Linked DNA regions of Megalodesulfovibrio gigas DSM 1382 = ATCC 19364. The protein of the gene in region 1 interacts with the protein of each later gene in a pairwise test. Links are inferred from orthologs where the notes say so. Each region holds a gene or a part of one and is shown in the gene's direction. Other genes may lie near its edges.

Evidence for each region. Proteins that work in one complex are often made in the same cells at the same time.
Region 2: the proteins of DGI_RS10370 (region 1) and ileS interact in binary tests that used the Escherichia coli proteins (3 or more experiments, as listed by UniProt). The link is inferred for Megalodesulfovibrio gigas DSM 1382 = ATCC 19364 from one-to-one orthologs.

What each region holds. Positions count from the first base shown.
Region 1 is NC_022444.1:2,360,858-2,368,563, reverse strand. The notes cover bases 2,016-4,872. They hold DGI_RS10370 (HyaD/HybD family hydrogenase maturation endopeptidase), read left to right. Parts: upstream 2,016-3,123; coding sequence 3,124-3,621; downstream 3,622-4,872. Other genes in these bases: DGI_RS10355 (sensor histidine kinase), read right to left, coding at 4,631-4,872; DGI_RS10360 (response regulator), read right to left, coding at 3,955-4,620; DGI_RS10365 (HypC/HybG/HupF family hydrogenase formation chaperone), read left to right, coding at 3,637-3,885; DGI_RS10375 (nickel-dependent hydrogenase large subunit), read left to right, coding at 2,016-3,046. In the rest of the region: DGI_RS10380 (hydrogenase small subunit), read left to right, coding at 382-1,326; more of DGI_RS10375, read left to right, coding at 1,391-2,015; more of DGI_RS10355, read right to left, coding at 4,873-5,746; DGI_RS10350 (glutamate synthase-related protein), read right to left, coding at 5,913-7,556.
Region 2 is NC_022444.1:2,929,161-2,935,691, forward strand. The notes cover bases 358-3,733. They hold ileS (isoleucine--tRNA ligase), read left to right. Parts: upstream 358-737; coding sequence 738-3,533; downstream 3,534-3,733. Other genes in these bases: DGI_RS17410 (gamma-glutamylcyclotransferase family protein), read left to right, coding at 358-633; lspA (signal peptidase II), read left to right, coding at 3,538-3,733. Also shown: DGI_RS12800 (LamG-like jellyroll fold domain-containing protein), read left to right, coding at 1-31; more of DGI_RS17410, read left to right, coding at 106-357; more of lspA, read left to right, coding at 3,734-4,083; DGI_RS12820 (PLD nuclease N-terminal domain-containing protein), read left to right, coding at 4,080-4,367; tol-pal system protein YbgF, read left to right, coding at 4,392-5,240; DGI_RS12830 (NIL domain-containing protein), read left to right, coding at 5,265-5,708; DGI_RS12835 (PilZ domain-containing protein), read left to right, coding at 5,721-6,302; DGI_RS12840 (protein phosphatase CheZ), read left to right, coding at 6,322-6,531. UniProt on the Escherichia coli protein: Catalyzes the attachment of isoleucine to tRNA(Ile). As IleRS can inadvertently accommodate and process structurally similar amino acids such as valine, to avoid such errors it has two additional distinct tRNA(Ile)-dependent editing activities.

The sequences.
Region 1 (7,706 bases):
GCTTGCGGCCATGAATAGCATAAAAATTTAATACGTAGCACAAAAAAGGCATGACTATTGAAACAAAGCACAACACTCACTATGCGCAAGATTTCACAAGCAAAGTAGCAGATACAACCGGAAAAAGCATTGACACGGCATGCCTCCACGCGTAGATACGAATTCTAACATCTTACGAAGACATGCATTATCAATGCCTTCAATGCACTTCAAGCTGCCTGGACCTGCCCGATGACGACGCGCAGCGCTTGGTATAGAGTGTGGAACTCCAGCCGTTACTGTCGCATGTTCCAATGCGCGCAAGCAGGCCCTGTTTGATCCTAACACTGGGTGTGTGTGTCCGAACGGACCTTAGAACTAGAGAGGACGGAGGGTACGTAAATGAAGTGTTACATTGGACGTGGCAAGGACCAGGTCGAGGAACGCCTGGAGCGCCGGGGCGTCTCGCGCCGCGACTTCATGAAGTTCTGCACGGCCGTGGCCGTCGCCATGGGTATGGGTCCCGCCTTTGCCCCCAAGGTTGCCGAGGCGTTGACCGCCAAGAAGCGCCCCAGCGTGGTGTATCTGCACAATGCAGAATGCACCGGCTGCAGCGAATCTGTGCTGCGGACCGTTGACCCGTACGTTGACGAACTCATTCTTGATGTGATTTCCATGGATTATCACGAAACCCTCATGGCTGGCGCCGGTCATGCCGTGGAAGAAGCCCTGCACGAAGCCATCAAGGGCGATTTCGTCTGCGTCATTGAAGGCGGCATTCCCATGGGCGACGGCGGCTACTGGGGCAAGGTCGGCGGCCGCAACATGTACGACATCTGCGCCGAAGTGGCTCCCAAGGCCAAGGCTGTCATCGCCATCGGCACCTGCGCCACCTACGGTGGCGTGCAGGCTGCCAAGCCCAACCCCACGGGCACCGTGGGTGTGAACGAAGCCCTGGGCAAACTGGGCGTGAAGGCTATCAACATCGCCGGCTGCCCGCCGAACCCCATGAACTTTGTGGGCACCGTGGTGCATCTGCTCACCAAGGGCATGCCCGAGCTGGACAAGCAAGGCCGCCCGGTGATGTTCTTCGGCGAAACCGTGCACGACAACTGCCCCCGTCTGAAGCACTTCGAAGCGGGCGAGTTTGCCACCTCCTTCGGCTCCCCTGAAGCCAAGAAGGGCTACTGCCTCTATGAGCTGGGTTGCAAGGGTCCTGATACGTACAACAACTGCCCCAAGCAGCTCTTCAACCAGGTCAACTGGCCGGTCCAGGCCGGGCACCCCTGCATCGCCTGCAGCGAGCCCAATTTCTGGGATCTCTATTCGCCGTTCTACAGCGCCTAGACGACCTGCGGCCAAGCTCATCGAGCACTAGCCAGGAACTTCGTTTCGCACAGGAGAAGACCCGATGTCTGAAATGCAAGGCAACAAGATCGTCGTCGATCCCATCACCCGGATCGAGGGCCATCTTCGCATTGAAGTGGAAGTGGAAGGCGGCAAGATCAAGAACGCCTGGAGCATGTCCACGCTGTTCCGCGGCCTGGAAATGATCCTCAAGGGCCGCGACCCGCGCGACGCCCAGCACTTCACCCAGCGCGCCTGCGGCGTGTGCACCTATGTGCATGCCCTGGCCTCCGTCCGCGCCGTGGACAACTGCGTGGGCGTGAAGATTCCCGAAAACGCCACTCTCATGCGCAACCTCACCATGGGCGCGCAATACATGCACGACCACTTGGTGCACTTCTACCACCTGCATGCCCTTGACTGGGTGAACGTGGCCAACGCCCTGAACGCCGATCCGGCCAAGGCTGCCCGCCTGGCCAACGATCTCTCCCCCCGCAAAACCACCACGGAAAGCCTCAAGGCCGTGCAGGCCAAGGTCAAGGCCCTGGTGGAAAGCGGCCAGCTGGGCATCTTCACCAACGCCTACTTCCTGGGCGGCCACCCCGCCTATGTGCTGCCGGCGGAAGTGGACCTCATCGCCACCGCCCACTACCTGGAAGCCCTGCGCGTGCAGGTGAAGGCCGCCCGGGCCATGGCCATCTTCGGCGCCAAGAACCCCCACACCCAGTTCACCGTGGTGGGTGGTTGCACCAACTACGACTCCCTGCGTCCCGAACGCATCGCCGAATTCCGCAAGCTGTACAAGGAAGTCCGCGAGTTCATCGAGCAGGTGTACATCACGGACCTGCTGGCCGTGGCCGGGTTCTACAAGAACTGGGCCGGCATCGGCAAAACGTCCAACTTCCTCACCTGCGGCGAATTCCCCACCGACGAATACGATCTGAACTCCCGCTACACCCCGCAGGGCGTGATCTGGGGCAACGACCTCAGCAAGGTGGACGACTTCAACCCCGACCTCATCGAGGAGCACGTCAAGTACTCCTGGTACGAAGGCGCGGACGCCCACCATCCGTACAAGGGCGTCACCAAGCCCAAGTGGACCGAATTCCACGGCGAAGATCGCTACTCCTGGATGAAGGCCCCCCGGTACAAGGGCGAAGCCTTCGAAGTGGGGCCGTTGGCCTCCGTGCTCGTGGCTTACGCCAAGAAGCACGAACCCACCGTCAAGGCTGTGGATCTTGTCCTCAAGACCCTGGGCGTGGGCCCCGAAGCCCTGTTCTCCACCCTGGGCCGCACCGCCGCCCGCGGCATTCAGTGCCTCACCGCCGCTCAGGAAGTGGAAGTGTGGCTGGACAAGCTGGAAGCCAACGTCAAGGCTGGCAAGGACGATCTCTACACCGATTGGCAGTACCCCACCGAGTCCCAGGGCGTGGGCTTTGTTAACGCGCCCCGCGGCATGCTCTCCCACTGGATTGTCCAGCGTGGCGGCAAGATCGAGAACTTCCAGCTCGTGGTGCCCTCCACCTGGAACCTCGGCCCCCGCTGCGCCGAAGGCAAACTCTCCGCTGTGGAACAGGCCCTCATCGGTACGCCCATCGCCGATCCCAAGCGTCCTGTGGAAATCCTGCGCACCGTGCACTCCTACGACCCCTGCATCGCCTGCGGCGTGCACGTGATCGATCCGGAGTCCAACCAGGTGCACAAGTTCCGCATCCTGTAGTTCCGGACGCCAGACCCAACGCAACAACCAGGAGCCCGGCCTTGCCGCCGGGCTCCTGACGTCTTATCAAGGTGTTCATGTCCAACGACTCTCCCCGCATCCTCGTCATGGGCGTCGGCAACATCCTGTACACCGACGAAGGCCTGGGCGTGCGCCTGGTGGAGCACCTGGAAGCGCGCTACGACTTTTCGGAACAAGTCACCCTGTTTGATGGCGGTACCCTGGGCATGCGCCTCATGGGACCCATCATGGAATGCGATCTGCTCATCGTGCTGGATGCCGTGCTCGGCGGCGACGAACCCGGCGCCATTTACCGCCTCACAGGGGACGACCTGCGCAAGAGCCTGGCCTTCAAGAACTCCATGCATCAGACCGATCTGGTGGATACCCTCATCTTCTGCCAACTGGCCGGGCACTGCCCCGAGGCCGTGATCATCGGCATGGAGCCCTTCGATTACGAGACCATGCACCCGGAAATCTCCCCCCTGGCCCAGGAACGCCTGCCCCTCATGGCCGAGGTGGCCCTCAAGGAAATCGCCGCCCACGGCGGCAGCTTTACTCCCAAATCGGCGTAACCAAGGAGCGCGCGCATGTGCCTTGCCATTCCCGCCCGTATTGAAACCATTGAAAATGGCGTGGCCACCTGCCGCGTGGGAGCCAGCGACACCTTTGTCAAAGCCTCCCTGCTGCTGCTGGAAGGCCAGGCTGGCCCCGGGGACTACCTGGTGGTGCATGCCGGCTTTGCCCTGCGCAAGATGGACGTCAAGGAAGCCGAAGAATCTCTGCAAGTCATGCGGGACATGGCCGCGGTGATGAACGGCGGCGACGTGCGATTCTAGAGAGAATTATCTTTGCAAAGAGTACTCGGGGGAAGAACCTTTCTAAAGAAAGGTTCTTCCCCCGAACGCTCACGACTCCAGATCCACCACGCCCAACCGCGCGGCGTAGCGCACCAGCTCAATGGTGCTGGCCAACCCCAGCTTGCTCATGATGTTGGCGCGGTGGTTGTCCACGGTCTTGCGAGAGATGAACAGCGAGGCCGCGATATCTGCCGGGTGCACGCCCTCGGCCAGCAGGCGGAAAATCTGCTGTTCGCGTCTGGTGAGCTTGGCATAGGGCGAATCTGAGATCATCGCCCGGCGATTGGAGAACTCCATCAATTTTTGCAGCACCTTGGGCGAGACAGCGCTGTCCAGGTACTGCTCGTTGCGGCTCACGGCTTCCAGGGCCCGGGCCAGGCTCTCGGCACTGGACTCCTTGAGCACATATGCGCCGGCGCCGGCGCGGAAGCTCTCGGACACAAACTCGATCTTGCAATGCATGCTCACCACCACCACGCGCAGGCCCGGCACCTCCTGCTGCAGCTCCCGCAGCAGTTCGACGCCGCTGCCGTCGGGCAGGGAAAGGTCCACGATGGCGATATCCGGCCGCACCTGCCGGGCCAGGGCCAGGGCCTCGGCGCAGCTGCCGGCTTCGGCCGTCACCTCGTACTGCCCGGTCTGCTGCACCAGGGCCTTGAGCCCCTCGCGAAACAGAGGGTGATCGTCCACAAGCAGGACCCGCCGGCAGCTCATTCGGTATTCCTTATTCCTGAATTTCTGTTGTTTCCAAGGGGAGTTCCACCACAATCCCGGCACCCTTTCCCGGTGCGGCGCGGATGCGCAGCGTGCCGCCCAGCAGGCGGGCCCGCTCGCCCATGTTCCACAGGCCCATGTGCCGATCCCGCTGCTGCCCCCCGGGCACAAAGCCCCGGCCGTTGTCCTCCACCCGCAGCAGGATGGACGGGTGCGAAGCCACCAGCTTCACCGCCACCCGCGAGGCGCCGGCGTGCTGCAGCACGTTGGACAAGGCCTCCTGCACGATGCGGTAGATGTTGATCTGCCGATCGAAGTCCAGCTTCACCGCATCCATGCCATCGGCTCGAAACTCCACCGGCAGGCCGCAGCGGGCAGAGACATCCTCGCACAGTTTGAAAATGGTGCTCACCAGCCCCAGCTGCGCCAGGCCCGGGGGCTGCAGGTCATAGGCGATGTTGCGCACGGCGCCGATGATTGCCCCTGCTGCTGCCGCCAGTTCCTGCGCCTGCACCCGTGGCTGGTCGTGCGCCAGGGATTCCAGGCCGATTTTGAGCATGGACAGGGACTGGGCCACGTCGTCATGCAGTTCCCGGGCAATGCGCTGGCGCTCGGTCTCCTGGGCGCGGATGAGTTCGCGGGACAGGGCCTGCAACCGTTCCTCGGCCCGTCTGGATTCCAGGATGCGTCCCAGATTTTCGGCCACCGCCTGCAGCAGTTTGGCTTCTTCTTCCAAAAAGGGGGGGTCCGACGCCCCCTGCAACCCGGGCATGCCCGGAGAGGGTGGCGGCCAGTGCAGATAGCACAGTTCGATACGGCCGGCCGGGGCGGCCTCGGCCACAATGCGTCGCGTCTGCCGCCAGGGGGTGCGCACAAAGCCCGGCGTGGCGAAGGCCTGTCCTTCCAGCTCCACCCGGGCCGCGGCCAGCTCCGGATACCGCCACGCCTGGCAGAGCAGCCCGGCCACCTCCCGGGCCAGCACAGCCAGAGGCAGTTCCCGGCGCTGCGCCAGACGCGAGACAGCATACAGGCACTCCAGCTCCTTCACACGCTCCCGCAGTTCCAGTTCCGTGACGCGCACGGGTGCCGGAGTTTCGGTGCTCGGATGTTTGGATGTGCTGGACATGGCGTGCTCGCCGCGGTGCAGGGTTGAAGCGTTGCCGCCTATGCATCAAGTGTAGCACCGGCCACGATGGATCGCCACAAGGGCCTCGGGGGGGCCGGGGATTCGGGGGAAAGCCTTTCTTTCGAAAAGGGTTTCCCCCGAGAACTCCTTTCAATGATAACGTACCCTACCCCAGCAGAATGCGGCGGGCGAACTCGTCGCCGGCCTGGGAGAAGGTGGGAATGCCGGTTTCGCGGGCCGTCTCCTCGTTGGCCGAGAAGAGATCCTGCCGGCTGATGCCGCTGAGGCGGAACTTCCGGGCACCGGCCATGAGCTGCTGCAGGCCTGCGCCCAGCTTGTCCGCCAGACACCACATGGCCACTGCACCCAGGGGCAGTTCCTTCATGGCCTTGGGGCCCACCTTGGCCTGCACTTCGTGGAAGCAGGCAAAGAGCTTTTCCGGGGTCTCGCCCATGGCCTGGACGGTTTTGGGCAGGCTATCCCAATTGCCGTGCACGGCGGCCTTGCGATCGGGGTACAACGCGCCTTCGATGTTCGCGCCCAGGAATCCGGGAATCATCATCGCCCGGCCCATGCACACCAGCTTGGTGTAGGGTGCGCCCAGGGCCAGGGCCTTGAAGAGGTGGTCTTCACGGACCAGACCGCCGGCAAAGGCCATGTCTGCCGGACGCTGGCCCTGGGCGGCAACCAGGGCGGCATATTCCGCGGCCTTGGCATGCAGGGGCAGGGAGGGCACGCCCCAGGTTTCCATCATGTTCCAGGGGCTCATGCCGGTGCCGCCGCCGGCGCCGTCGATGGTCAGCAGATCAAGCCGGGCGTCCGCAGCCAGGCGGATGGCCATGGCCAGGGCTTCCAGGCCGTAGCAGCCGGTCTTGAGGGAAATGCGCTTGAAGCCGCAGCGGCGCAGTTCGGCCACGGCATCCATGAAGTTGGCGCGCACGCCATCCCAGCCGGGCTGCTCCGTGAAGCCCAGGCGGCTGTGCCGGGCAAAGCAGGTGACGGCGCCGTCGGCAAAGGCCTGCTGCACTTCGGGCAGATCGGGATCAGGATCCACCAGGTAGCCGCGTTCCTTGAGGAACTGGGCATAGGCCAGGCTGGAGACCTTGATTTCCCCGCCAATGCTCTTGGCCCCCTGGCCCCATTTGAGTTCAATCATCACGTCGTCGCCGTGGGTGTCCACGATGTACTGGGCCACGCCGTTGCGGGCGTCCTCCACATTGAGCTGGACAATGATGGCCCCGTAGCCGCCATCCATGTAGCGCCGGTACACGGCAATGCGGCGGTCCAGCTCCGGCGCTTCGGCAATGCGGCCGTTGTCCAGACGGGCTTCGCGGTCCACACCCACCACATTCTCCCCCACCACGATGGGCACGCCCACCAGGGCGCAGCCCGAGGCAAAGGCGTCCCAGTAACGGGCGGCGATGATGGTGGATCCCAGGGCGCCGGTCATGATAGGCAGGCGGGCCTTCATCTGACTGTCTGCGCCGAAGGTGGTTTCCAGGCTGACGTTGGTGAACAGACAATTGTCCGCATTGGCGGACACGCCGGGGGGCAGGCCCTGTGCGCCGAACAGATTGCCCTGAATGCGCAAGGAGTTGTAGGAAACACCCACATGGGTGGTATTGTCGCTGCCGGCGGTCACCATGCCGAAGTCCCTGGGGTACAGCACGGCCCTGCCGCGCAGGCTGGAAAGCCACGTCTCGCATTTGCCGGCGCAGTCCGCCCGACACAGGGTACACAGGCTGGATTCGCACGCTGCGCCGCGGTTGGCGCTTCCGATCACGTCGTTCTGTCTGGGCCGAGTCTGCATCCGCATCTTCCTTGCGTGAAGGGTTGAACAGGTATCTCTGGGCATGGGAGGCATGGGGGCCCTACCCGCCCCTTGCTGAAAAATTGCCTTGAAATACCGGCAGATGCAGGTATGGTCGATAGGTAATCCACTCGTTTGTGCGGGATACCA
Region 2 (6,531 bases), 570 kb from region 1 along the record:
TCCGCCGCTGATGTATTTGCTGCTGCAATAACACTCCGCAAAAAGACGCTGCCGGGCCACGGGGCCGCCTGTGGTCCGGCTCCCGTCCCTGAGGATGCTTGATCGATGCCCTATTCCTCCCTGCTCATTCCCTCCTGCCCGCCGCCAGAACCAGCGCCCCTGCGGCTGTTCGTGTACGGTACTCTCAAACGGGGATGCTACGGGTTCGAGCAGTGCTGCCGGGGATATTGCGGCCTGTCCCCGGCGGCGGTGCGTGGTCGGGTGGTGGACCGGCCGGAAGGCTACCCGACCCTGTTCATCCCTCCGGAAGACGTGCTGGCCATCGGCAGCGAGGATCTGGAACGCGATCTGGCCCTGCCCTGGCGGTATCAGCCGGTGGAGTCCTCCGTGTTCCCGGCTCTGGAACCTCCCTGGCGCTTTGTACTCGGCGAGGTGCTGGAATTCCGCGACGCTGCCGACCGCCTGCCGCGGTTCGATGCCTTCGAAGACTTCCTGCCCGAGGACAAAAACTGCTACTGCCGCGTGCTGGCGCCGATAATCACCGGCCGGTCCATCTCGGCGGCCTGGATCTATGCCTCGCCCCACAGCCCACGATTCAACGCGGAGCACTGCATGCCATCCGGCGGCGCGTGATATTGACACCGCCGGGCCTTGACTTCCGCGCCCGTCTGTTCAATCAATCCGTGTTCACCGGCTGTACATCGCCGTTCGCCCTCCAGCAAAGGACGCAAGTTTCCATGAGCGACTACAAGAAGACGCTCCGCCTGCCTCAGACCTCCTTTCCCATGAAAGCCAATCTCACCCAGCGCGAGCCGCAAACCCTCGGCTTTTGGGAGAAAGAAGGCATCGCCAGGACCATGGTGGAGACCAATAGCCAGAAAGGCGCCTTCATCCTGCACGATGGCCCGCCCTATGCCAATGGCAACATCCATCTGGGCACGGCCCTGAATAAGATACTGAAAGATATTATCGTCAAGTCCCGGAACATGCAGGGCTTCGCCGCCCGCTATGTGCCCGGCTGGGACTGCCACGGCCTGCCCATCGAGCACAAGGTAGCTCAGGAGCTTGGGGAAAAGTTCGCCCAGCTGCCGCCCGTGGCCGTGCGCAAACGCTGCCGCGATTACGCCGCCAAATGGCTGAACACCCAGCGCAAGGAGTTCAAGCGCCTGGGTGTGCTGGGAGACTGGGACCACCCCTACCAGACCATGGACCCCGCCTACGAGGCCGCCACGGCCCGCGAGCTGGGCCGGTTCATGGAAAAAAACGCCGTCTTCCGCAGCAAGAAGCCCGTGCACTGGTGCTGCAGCTGCCAGACAGCCCTGGCCGAGGCCGAGGTGGAATACAAGGACCACGCCTCCCCCTCCATTTACGTGGCCTTCCCCCTGCCCGACGCCAAACTGGCCGCCGTGTTCCCCCAGGCAGACTTGGCCCGCGCCCATGTGGTCATCTGGACCACCACCCCCTGGACCCTGCCGGACAACATGGCCGTGGCCCTGCACCCCGAGCATGAATACGCCCTGGTGGAAGCCGACGGCAGGCAATTCGTCCTGGCGGAATACTTTGTCCCCGGTCTGGCCGACAAGTTCGGCTGGCAGACCTGGACCATCCTGGCCAAGGTCCCCGGCGCATCGCTGGAAGGGCTCGTGGCCCGGCACCCGTTCTTCGACCGGCCCTCGCCCATCGTCCTGGCCGACTACGTGACCCTGGAGGCCGGCACCGGCTGCGTGCACACCGCCCCGGGCCACGGCCGCGAGGACTACGAAACCGGCCTTAAGTACGGGTTGGAGATCCTCTCCCCCCTGGACGACGCCGGGCGGTTCCTGGAATCCGTGGACCAGATGGCCGGCCTCACGGTGTTCCAGGCCAACCCCAAGGTCATTGAGATCCTCAAGGAAAACGGCCGGCTGCTGGGGTCCGAAAAAATCGCCCACAGCTATCCGCATTGCTGGCGCTGCAAGGAGCCGGTCATCTTCCGCGCCACCACGCAGTGGTTCGTCTCCATGGCTGCCAACGCCCTGCGCCAGCGGACCCTCAAGGCCATCCGCGAGGACGTGCAGTGGATTCCTGCCTGGGGCGAGGACCGCATCTATAATATGATCGAAAACCGGCCGGACTGGTGCATCTCCCGCCAGCGCCTGTGGGGCGTGCCCATCGTGGCCCTGCGCTGCACGGCCTGCGACGACGTCTGGTTCGAGGCGGAATGGGTCTACCAGATGGTGGAACGCTTCGCCAAACATCCCCGCGGCTGCGACGACTGGTTCGAAGCGCCCATGGAAGACATCATCCCCGCCCACAAGCCCACCTGCAGCTGCGGCGGGCAGTGGAAAAAAGAAACCGACATCCTGGATGTGTGGTTCGATTCCGGCTCCAGCTTCGCCGCCGTGCTCAAGGAACGGCCGGAGCTTTCCCTGCCGGCGGACCTGTACCTGGAAGGCTCGGACCAGCACCGCGGCTGGTTCCACTCCTCCCTGCTCATCGCCGTGGGCAACGAAGGCGCGCCGCCGTACAAGGCCGTGCTCACCCATGGCTACGTGGTGGACGGCGAAGGCCGCAAGATGAGCAAGAGCGTGGGCAACGTGGTGGCCCCGCAGGAAATCATCGACAAGTTCGGGGCGGAAATCCTGCGCCTGTGGGTGGCCTCCGTGGATTACACGGAAGACGTGCGCATCTCCGACGCCATCCTGAGCGGCGTGGTGGACGGCTACCGCCGCATCCGCAACACCTGCCGCTTCCTGCTGGGCAATCTGTCCGACTTCACCCCGCAGGATGCCCTGGCGTACGACGAGCTTCTGCCCTACGACCGCTACGCCCTGGACCAGGCCCTGCGCCTGCACGCGGACATCCAGGCCGCCTACGGCCGCTACGAATTCCACAAGATCTATCACGCCCTGTACAACTACTGCGTCACGGATCTTTCCGCCCTGTACCTGGACATCTCCAAAGACCGGCTTTATGTGGAAGGACAGGCCAGCCGGGAACGGCGCTCCTGCCAGACCGTGCTGTGGCGCGTGCTCATGCTCATGCTGCAGGACATGGCTCCCGTGCTGTCCTTCACGGCGGAGGAAGCCTTCACCCACCTGCCGGCGGCCCTCAAGCCGGCACTGCCCTCTGTCTTGTGCATGGCTGCGGAAACGGAAGCGCCCTGCATGGACGTCGCCCTGCGCGAGCGCTGGGGCCAGGTGCTGGCCATCCGGGCAGCCATTGTGGCGGCCATGGAGCCTCTGCGCAAGTCCGGCGAGGTGGGGCATTCCCTCTCGGGGCAGGCTGTCGTGTATATTGATGAAGACCTGCAGACCGCCCTGGCCGAAACCGGTGCGGATCTGCGCGAGCTGTGCATCCTCTCCCGTGTGGACGTGCACCCCCTCGGGCAGGCTCCCGCCGAAGCCCTGGCCACGGAGCTAGGCGGCATGAAACTCACCGTGGGCACGGCGGCCGGCGGCAAATGCGAACGCTGCTGGATTGTGACGCCAGAGGTCACGGAATCCAACGATCTCTGCGCCCGCTGCGCACGTGTTCTGGTGGAAGAGGGCTAGCCGCGTGACGCTTGCCCGTGAGCGCTGGCTGTGCTGGCTGGTGGCCGGCGGCGTGTTCGCCCTGGACCAGGCCACCAAGTGGTGGGTGGCCACCTCGATGACGTTGTGGACAGAGCGTATCCCCGTGATTCCGGGGTTTTTCGATCTCGTCCACTATCTGAACAAGGGCGCGGCGTTCGGCTTTTTGAACGATGCGGAAGGCTGGGGCACGGTGCTGTTCACCTGCACCGCCCTGGCCGCCCTTGGGCTTTTGAGCTGGGGCATCTGGCGCAAACAGGGCCTGCTGCCCGGCGGCGGTGTGCGCATGCGGCTGGGGCTGGCCCTGCTGCTGGGCGGCACGGCCGGCAATCTGGTGGACCGCCTGCGCCAAGGCGCAGTGGTGGATTTTTTGGATGTCTACATCAACGACTGGCACTGGCCGGCCTTCAACGTGGCGGACAGCGCCATCACAGTGGGTTGCCTCGGGCTGATCTGGCTGGTGGCCACCACGCCCGCACCGCCTGAAGAACCCGGACGCGGCAGGGCCGCCTCTCGAAAGGATTCCGCATGAACATTCCCTTGCTGCAGTGGTTTGCCACCCTGCCGCCGGAAAAGCAGCTGCTGTACGCCGCAGGACTCACCCTGCCCCTGCTTGCCAATTTTCTGGCGATCTGGCACGCGTACAAACGACAGTTCAATTCGCCGCTGGAAAAAGTGCTCTGGCTCGGCGTCGGATTGTTTTTGCCGTTTCTGGGTGGCCTGCCGTACTGGCTCATCGGCGCATGGCGAGGCCGCGTGCCGACTGCCGCCGCCTCCCCGCCCGGCAGTTCCCCCGAAGCGACTAACCTCGACTAATCCATCCCCATGGAGTGACTTCTCATGTCCCATTCGAAACGTCGCACCATGCCCACCGTGACTGTGCTTGCCCTGGCCGGCCTTGCCCTGGCCTCCTGCACGGGCAAGGAGATAGATGCCCTGAACGCCCGCGTGGCCGCCCTGGAACAACGCATGAACAGCCTGGAAGAGATTCGTCCCAACCAGGCGAACATGAGCGCGGAAATCGACGTGCTGCGCGCAGACGTGAACATGCTGCGCGGCAAGGCGGACGAATTCGACCGCCGTTTCAAGGCGCCGCCCGTGGAAACCCTGCCGGCCTTTGCCCCGCCGCTCAACGCCACCACCCCGCTGCCGGGCCTTGCGCCAAGCCTGACTCCGGGCCAGCCGCAAGGATTGTCGCCTTCCCAGGCGGCAGAGCTCGGCGCGCCCTCTGCAGTGCTGGCACCGGCCACACCGCCCATGCCGCGCAATCAGGTGGTGTCCGAAAGCGACGAACCGGCCGCAGCCCCCGGCGCAGACCCGGCGCAAGCCGCCTACAACGAGGCCCGCGCCCAGTTCAACGCCCGCAACTACCAGGCCGCCCAGGCCATGTGGGAACAGTTCGTCAACGCGCATCCCACCCATGAGCTGGCTTCCAACGCCATTTTCTGGCAGGGCGAGGCCTTCTTCCAGCTCAAGGAATACCCCAAGGCCATCCTGGCGTACCAGGAAATCATCAGCAAACATTCGGACACCCCCAAGGCGGCGGCGGCCTATCTCAAACAAGGCATCGCCTTCATCCAGATCGGCAAAACCAAGGCCGGCCAAGTGCAACTGCAACACGTCATCCACAAGTATCCCAACACCCCGGAAGCCAAACGGGCCATGGAATACCTGAAAAGCCCCAACTAACCGCCGCCCAGGACCACCGCTATGATGGCAGACTGCCTCAAAGGCTATCGCAAAATCGTCCTCCTCACCTTTCCGCCGGAAGTGTCCGGCAATCCCGTGGTATGCGTCATCGCCAAAAAGTACGACATCTCCTTCAGCATCCTGCAAGCGCAGATCACCCCCCGCAAGGAAGGGCACATGACCCTGGAGCTCTGCGGCCCGGAGGAAAACTACAAGCTGGCCATGGCCTACCTGCAGGAACAGGGGGTGCGCATCACCCCGGCGGCGGAAACCATCTCCCGCGATGACGATTCCTGCGTCCATTGCGGCATGTGCACCGCCATGTGCCCCAACGACAGCCTGTCCCTGGATCCCGTCACCCGTCGCGTGCTCTTTGACTCCGAACGCTGCACCGCCTGCGGCATGTGCACCCGCGTCTGCCCGGTCAAAGCCATGCATGCGGATGTGGACATGGAACAACTGCACTGACACGGTGACGCCATGCCCGGCCCTGACGAACTCGACGCAGGAGGCGCCTTCCAGGAACGCCGTCAGTTTGCCCGCACCCCCGTGCAGATGACGGCCTGGTGCCGGCTGCTGGAACATGCGGAAGCCCCCCTGCGCCTGCAGGAGGCCTGGGCCGTGGGCGGGCCGGAACGCACCGCCCTGGAGGTGCTGGAAAAAGTCCGCCTGCCCGAAGGCATGGCTGCCTTCCTGCTGCACCTGGATGCCAAGCTGGATGCCATGCTCGGCTTTCTGCTCGCGGAAAAACTGGCCAAGGAATTCCCGTACACCATGCGCGTGGTGGAACTTTCGGGTAACGGAATACGAACCCAGACAATGGCCCCCCTGCAGCCCGGCGCGTTGCTGGAAGTGGCGCTGCTGCTGCACCACGCGCCGGTGCGCGTGGCCGGCGCCGTGGCCCGGGTGCTGCGCGCAGACACCGAACCGCCTCCCTCCGGAGAAGCTCCGGCCTTTGCCCTGGAGTTTGCCCACATCCGCGAGCCGGACTTTGAGGCCATCATGCAGTTTGTTTTTCATGAAGAACGCAAACGGCTGCGCGAACGCTTGCGCAGCCGCTGAACCACCAGGAGCCCGCCGCATGACCCACGCCGAACAGCACGCCCAGCAAGACATGCTTCAACTCGCCATGGATTCCCTGACGCGGCAGGTTGTTGAAGGCTTGACCAAAAACCTTTCCGTGGCCCTGGAACAGGAACTCACCCGCAGCCTCTCCCAGTCTCTGGTGGAAAGCGAATTCTACCGCCGCCTCTCCCGGGACATGCGCAGCGGCCTGCAGGAAATCTACCAG